2 linked regions of the Asanoa sp. WMMD1127 genome follow. The protein of the gene in region 2 interacts with the protein of the main gene of each other region in a pairwise test. Links are inferred from orthologs where the notes say so. Each region holds a gene or a part of one and is shown on either strand. Other genes may lie near its edges.

Region 1 (3,211 bases), 1.2 Mb from region 2 along the record:
CAGGTCGCAACAGACGAGTACGGCACGCCGGCGCGGTCCGAGCCGGGCGAGGCACAGGTCCCGAACTCTGACGTGTGTCTCCATGGTGTGGACGGTGCAATGCGAGGCTGCGTTACGTACGCGACGGCGGTGAGGTGTTCGGCGGGCATCGCCCGCGAATATGCCCGGTCGGCGACCGGCTGGCCGCCTTCGCCGAGCGGCGGTGAGCCGAGATGCGGCCCGCAGGCTGCGGTACGCGGCGGCCGGTGCTTCCGAGGTGAGCGCTTGCCGGTCGTCAACGCCTCCACAGTGGTTGATCTTCGCTGAGTCGTGGCGTCAGCACCCCCGAGAGTAGGGACGTGATCGCATCGACGCCGGCCGTCGACCTGAAGGAGAGACTGACGTTGCGGAGCGCGCGACGCGCGGCAGAAGAGCGCACGTGATCTTGCCGAAGGAGGTGCGCAAATACCTGCGGACGCAGCAGCGTGTCCATCCAGCCTTTCCCGGCCGGTCAGACCGCTGAATCACCACCGCGGCGGGGGAGGAGGCTCCCTCCTCGGGGGGAGGTGGCCCGGCGCCACTACGCGAAGACTCACGTCCATGGACGACATCGAAGTTGCTGGCCCGCCCCGATGGGCGCGAATCGCTGGAACGGTCGGCTGGATGGCACCCATCCTCGGTTTCGTGCCCCTGCATCTACCCTGGATCTTCGGGATACCCTTTCTCGCTCACCCGAAGAGCTTCGACGCCTGGTACCACGGCCGCAGCAACGGCACGGAGAGTCTTCCGGACGGCATCTTGGGCATACCCGCCGGAGGGTTCTACCTTGCCGTGCTGATGCTGCTCGCCATTCTCGGGGGCATACTCTCACTGGGCCTCATCAGCCCTTGGGGGCTCGTCTATCCACACTGGATACCACTGCTCGGCGGACGCCGGGTTCCAGCATGGTTCCCGCTTACACCGACCGTGCTCGGCTCCGCTCTGATGATCGGCTACGCACTCACCCTTCCCGTCCAGATTCCCCGTGCCATCGCCGAGGCGAGCCCCGCTGATCCGTTCACGATCACCGGCGCGCTGGTCGGCCTGCCCATCTTCCTGGCGTGGATGGTGGCGCTCCCCCTCGCTGGCTGGTCGTACTTCCGACGTACCCGCCAAGCAACCCTCTGGTGTGAGGGAGGTTTCCTGGGCGATCGATGAAGATGGTGGGTTTTTGTGATTATCGAAGATGCACACGCTGCTCGGCCTGGTTGGTTCGCCACGCTAACAGCCGGCGGTACGCGTCCATGCCGTCCGGCACCCAGGTCCATTCGGTGAGCCGCCGTTCCAACTCCTCGACGGTGAGGAACGCGTGCCAGGCGACCTCCTCGGCCTGTGGGTCGACCGGCAACGCACACCGTATCTCGTAGACAGCGGACCACCATGCGTGCTCGGGGGTCTCGTAGAGGAATTTGAACAGCGGTACGGGCGCGGGCAGCCCCGGCACTCCCAACTCCTCCTCGGCCTCGCGCAGTGCTGCCTCGTCGTACGATTCGCCCGTGCCGACCACGCCGCCGACGAACATGTCGTACAGCGATGGGAAGACGAGCTTCCGTGCGGTGCGGCGGTGCACGAAGACGCGCCCCTGCGCGTCTCGTGCTAGCACGAACACGCAGCGGTGCCGCAATCTGTGGGCGTACGCCTCCTTGCGCGGCGCCTGCCCAACCACCCGGTCGTGCTCGTCCACGATGTCCAGCAATTCGTCCGCCGAGAGCGGCGACTGGTCAGCCATAAGGACATCCAACAGCAGTCGTGCGGCGCGAGGGCCGGTCGGCCCTCCAAGCGTGACGAGCGGTTCGCGGCAAATCAGTGCGGCGACAGTGACGTGCGGCATGCTGAAAGAGTGGTAGGGCAGGAGCTTCCGCCGACGCGGGAAGAGATTGATGAGTGGTTAACCGCCGTGCTGGACGGCACACGCACCCGTGACCAAGCAGACCGGTGGGCCGCTCAATGGCACAGGCCCCCAGCCGATCGCCTGGTCCTTGACGAAGTGGTCTGGTGGGCGCTCGACCTTCTCCATGGAATCGATGCGCCCGACCTGGGCGGTGCCTTTCTGCATGACGACGAGCAGGTGGAGCGTTGGCGGGGGGAGTTTCGCCGCCGCTGTCAGGTGTCGCCGGTTCATGGCTCGGCTTGACCAAACGCGACCGTCATCCTGCCCAGCACCCGTTGTCCGCGGCAGATCAGTGCGTGCCGTGGTTCCGGCCTCCACCTGAGGACAGGCGCGGCCGGTGCGCGCTGTGAGCCTTCGGCTTTGATCGCATCAGATCTGCAATCGCAGACGTCGCCGGTACCGGGCGTCGATGCACCGGGCCGCGCACCTGATCGTATGATCGCGCCGCGCCCGGCCGGTGTGGCGATCAATCGGTGGTCAGTGCGGCGGCCAGAGCGGGCAGGCGGCCGAACGCGCGGGCACCGGCTACGTGGTCGACGTAGTCGCGGGACTCGACGATCTCGCCGTCGCAGACCCGCACGACGAAGATGCACGGCATCGTGAAGGGGCGGCCGTCGACCATGCCGGCGTACCGGAACTCGAAGATCACGACTTCGGGATCGGCCGTCGTGTGCACGTGGTCGTCAACGACGTCGTAGCGCTGGACGCCGGTGGGGCGGGTGCCGGCGGAGAAGTGTTCGCGCAGCGCGGCCCGGCTGCGCAGCGGGGTGTCGCCGAGCGGGTTGAGGGGGTGCCGCACGTCGGTGTGCTCGGCGTAACAGGCGGCCAGTTCGTCGAACTGTGCCACCTCTTCGGCCGTAGTGAGGCCGCCGCGCATGATGCGGCAGACCCCGGCGGCCACGGTGCGGACGGTCTCCTCGGGTGTACGCATGGTCCCTGCCCTTCAGCGAAGTCTGGACTCCGTTTACTGTAGCGAAGTCGGCACTTCGGTTAAAGTGCTCGCATGCGCCAGGATGCACGGGAGAACCGCGAGCGCATCCTCAGCGCCGCCGACCACGTCTTCGGCACGCGTGGCGAGGCCGGCTCGACCGAAGAGGTGGCGCGGCTGGCCGGCGTCGGTATCGCCACCGTGTTCCGGCACTTCCCGACCAAGGAGGCGTTGGTCGAGGCCGCCCTGGTGCGGCACTTCACCGGCCTACTCGACCGCACCCGGGCCGCAGCCAGCGCGCCCGACCCGTCTGCGGCGCTGTCCACGCTGATCCACGAGATGATCCAGAGAGGCGCCAGCAAGCTCACGCTGGC
Region 2 (3,303 bases):
ACCGTCGTCGATGTTCTCCTTGGTCACCACCGTGACGTGCCGGCCGGCCGCGCGCAGGTGCAGCGCGGCGGTCAGGCCGGCGATGCCCGAGCCCACCACGACCACGTCGGTGGACTCGGCCCAGCCCGGTGCCGGGCCGGCGAGGCGTCGGGGCAGTTCCGGCAACTCCGCGACACGGGGGTCCATCTGTTCAGTGAACCCCGTCAGATATTCAGGTGTCCGCCCGGACCGGCGAAACGTGCGCAGGCTAACTCGACTGCCCGATATTCGCCGGGAAACCCTTCTCGCCCACCCCCTTCTGCGAGGTGTTCAGCGGGCGGAACCGGACCCAGAGGAAACAGCGCACATCGCGGTCTCCCATCGCCCAGGCGTTCTTGCTGGGCAGCACCGGCACGTAACCGGTCCGGGCCGCGAAGCCCGGCGCGTAGGGCACCTTCACGTACGCCGCGATGGTCTTGAGGCAGCCCTCGTAGAACGGCACGTAGTCGCGGTCCTTTACCGGGTAGGCGACCTTGCCGGGCGCCGTCCAGACACCGACGAACTCGCCCTCGTGCTTGACGTCGCAGGGGCTGTCGGCGACCGTCGCGACGTTGGCCTTGCGGTCGAGCTTGACCAGCACGCAGCGCAGCCGCAGCGGCGCGTCGGGCGCCTCCAGGCCGCCGGCGAGGCTGCCGGAGCGCTGTGCGACCTTCCCGTCCGGGCCGACGCCGGTGAGCTCGACGAGGTCGCAGCGGAACCAGCGCTCGCCGGCCGTCCAGACCGTGGTCGACGGGAGCACCACGTCGAGCCGGAGCCGCCCGACGCGCCAGTCGTCGCCCAGCGCGGTCGCCGCCCGCTTGTCGCACTCGTCGTAGACCGCGGCCATCGCCCGGCTGACGGGCGGCGGAAACGAGTCGGCGGTGGCCGCGGCGCCCGTGAACTCACCGATGTGGACCGTCTCGGCCAGGTGCGGCGCCGCGCAGTCGACGGTGCCGTCGCGCGCGTCGGCGGTGCCCTCCGCGACCTGCGCGTGGCAGCGTGGCGGAGGTGAGCTTGTCTGGGCCGACGGCCCGGGCGCGGCCGCCTGGCCGCCACCGCCACCACCGCTGCCGTTGCTGCCACAAGCGGCGCTGGCGAGCACCAGCACCACGACCGCTGCCGTCCATCGACGCATCGCGTCCTCCCCGGGGGCGTTGCGCTCCGTCCTAAGCGGAGCACATCGGGACGGCGGAGCGCAACCGCCTGGTCACCCCAGGTTAGCGATCAACCGAGGTCGATCGGCATGTTGTCGATCAGGCGGGTGCCGCCGACCTTGGCCGCGACCAGCATCCGGGCCGGTCCGTGGCCGGGCGGGGGGCCTAGGTCCGGGTCGAGCAGCACGAGGTAGTCGAGCCGCACGTCGGTCGTACCGTCGGCGAAGATCTGATGGGCGGCGGCCAGCACGCCGTCGGCGTCGGCGCCGCGCTGGGCGGCGGCCGCGCCGGCCCGCAGCGCCCCCGAGAGGCGCAGCGCGGCGACCCGCTCCGACTCGGTCAGGTAGCGGTTGCGGCTGGACAGCGCGAGCCCGTCGGCCTCGCGCACCGTCGGCACGCCACGCACCTCGATCGGCAGGTTGACGTCGAGCACCATGCGGCGGATCAGCGTCAGCTGCTGGTAGTCCTTCTCGCCGAAGAATGCCAGGTCGGGCCGGACCAGGTTGAAGAGCTTGAGCACCACGGTGAGCACGCCGTGGAAGAAGCCGGGCCGGCTCGCCCCTTCGAGCAGCTCGCCCAGCGGGCCCGGGTTGACCCGCACCTGCGGCTCGCCGCCGGGATAGACCTCGTCGCGGCTCGGCGCGAAGACCAGGTCGACGCCGGTGCGCCGGCACATCTCGAGGTCGGCCTCCATCGTCCGCGGGTAGCGGTCGAAGTCCTCGTTAGGTCCGAACTGGAGCGGGTTCACGAAGATGGTCGCGATCACCGAGTCGGCGTGGTCCCGTGCGTTCTTGAGGAGGGCCTCGTGGCCGGAGTGCAGGGCGCCCATGGTCATCACGACCGCCACGGTGCCGGGCAGGTCCTTCCGCGCGGCCGCGAGGTCTGCCCTTGTCTCGACGACGTTCACGCGACCCGCTCCGGGCGGTCGCTGGCCAGCACGTCGAGCAGGGCCTCGGCGTCGTGGGGGCGCAGCCGTCCGGCGGCGATGGCGCGGTCCGCGGTGCGCCGGGCCAGGGCCACATACGCGGGTACGGAGTCCGGCGCGGTCTCCGTCAGCGTCTCCACGTGCCGGGCCACCGTGCCGGCGTCGCCGCGGACCACCGGCCCGGTCAGGGCGGCGTCGCGCATCCGCAGGGTGTTGTCGAGCGCGGCGTGCAGCAGCGGGGCGAGCACCTTCTCCGGGTAGACGACCCCGGCGTCGCGCAGCCGGTCCATCGCCTCGTTGACCAGGGTGACCAGGTGGTTGGCGCCGTGCGCGAGGGCGGCGTGGTAGAGCGCCCGGTCGTGCTCGGCCACCCACTCCGGGGTGCCACCCAGGTCGTGCACCAGGTCCTCGGCGAACGCCTTGAGGTCGGCCGGCGCGGTGATCCCGTAGGAGATGCCGGGCAGGCGGGCGAGGTCGGCGGCCGTACCGGTGAAGGTCATCGCCGGATGCAGGGCGAGCGGGCGGGCGCCGGCGATGGCGGCCGCGCCGAGGACGGCGAGCCCGTGCGCGCCGGAGGTGTGCAGCACGACCTGGCCGGGGCGCAGGACGCCGGCGATCTCGTCGACCACGCCGGCCAGGGCGTCGTCGGGCACGGAGAGCACCAGCAGGTCGGTGGCGGCCCGGGCGACCTGCTCGGCGGGGAGCACCGGGGTGCCGGGGAGCAGGCGGGCGATGCGGCCCTGTGCGGCGGCGGAGCCGCCGGAGGCGGCGACGACATCGTGGCCGGCGGCCCGGAGAGCGGCCCCGAGCACGGCCCCGACGCGGCCCGTGCCGATGATGCCGATGGTCTGGCGCGGCAGTGCGCTCATATTGATCCAGTCCTCGCGCAGGTTAGGTACCGGTCAACATCAAGTATGCGATCTGGAAACAGACCGGACACAGCTTGTGTGAAGACTTTCACGGGCATGTTTGTCCGCCACTAGGCTGCTGTGGATGCGCTGGTCTGCGGCGATGTCGCGGGCCCTCTACGGGCCGCACGGGTTCTTCGTCTCCGGCGCCGGCCCGGCCGGTCACTTCCGCACCAGCGCCACCGCCTCACCGGTGCTGGCCAGGGCCGTCGCCCGGCTGTTGGCCCGGGTCGACGAGGCTCTGGGGCGGCCGGATCGGCTGGACCTCGTCGATGTGGGCGCGGGTCGCGGTGAGCTC

Evidence for each region.
Region 1: the proteins of panC (region 2) and O7635_RS05805 interact in binary tests that used the Escherichia coli proteins (3 or more experiments, as listed by UniProt). The link is inferred for Asanoa sp. WMMD1127 from one-to-one orthologs.

The regions. Positions count from the first base shown.
Region 1 is NZ_JARUBP010000001.1:1,167,061-1,170,271, reverse strand. What follows is about bases 23-2,918. They hold O7635_RS05805 (NUDIX domain-containing protein), read right to left. Parts: upstream 1,850-2,918; coding sequence 1,196-1,849; downstream 23-1,195. Other genes in these bases: O7635_RS05795 (TetR/AcrR family transcriptional regulator), read left to right, coding at 2,913-2,918; O7635_RS05800 (nuclear transport factor 2 family protein), read right to left, coding at 2,376-2,840; O7635_RS05810 (hypothetical protein), read left to right, coding at 580-1,176. In the rest of the region: more of O7635_RS05795, read left to right, coding at 2,919-3,211.
Region 2 is NZ_JARUBP010000001.1:2,350,849-2,354,151, reverse strand. Bases 162-3,149 are described here. They hold panC (pantoate--beta-alanine ligase), read right to left. Parts: upstream 2,080-3,149; coding sequence 1,243-2,079; downstream 162-1,242. Other genes in these bases: O7635_RS11295 (SAM-dependent methyltransferase), read left to right, coding at 3,085-3,149; O7635_RS11300 (DUF2520 domain-containing protein), read right to left, coding at 2,076-2,966; O7635_RS11310 (septum formation family protein), read right to left, coding at 248-1,153; O7635_RS11315 (L-aspartate oxidase), read right to left, coding at 162-186. Also shown: more of O7635_RS11315, read right to left, coding at 1-161; more of O7635_RS11295, read left to right, coding at 3,150-3,303. UniProt on the Escherichia coli protein: Catalyzes the condensation of pantoate with beta-alanine in an ATP-dependent reaction via a pantoyl-adenylate intermediate.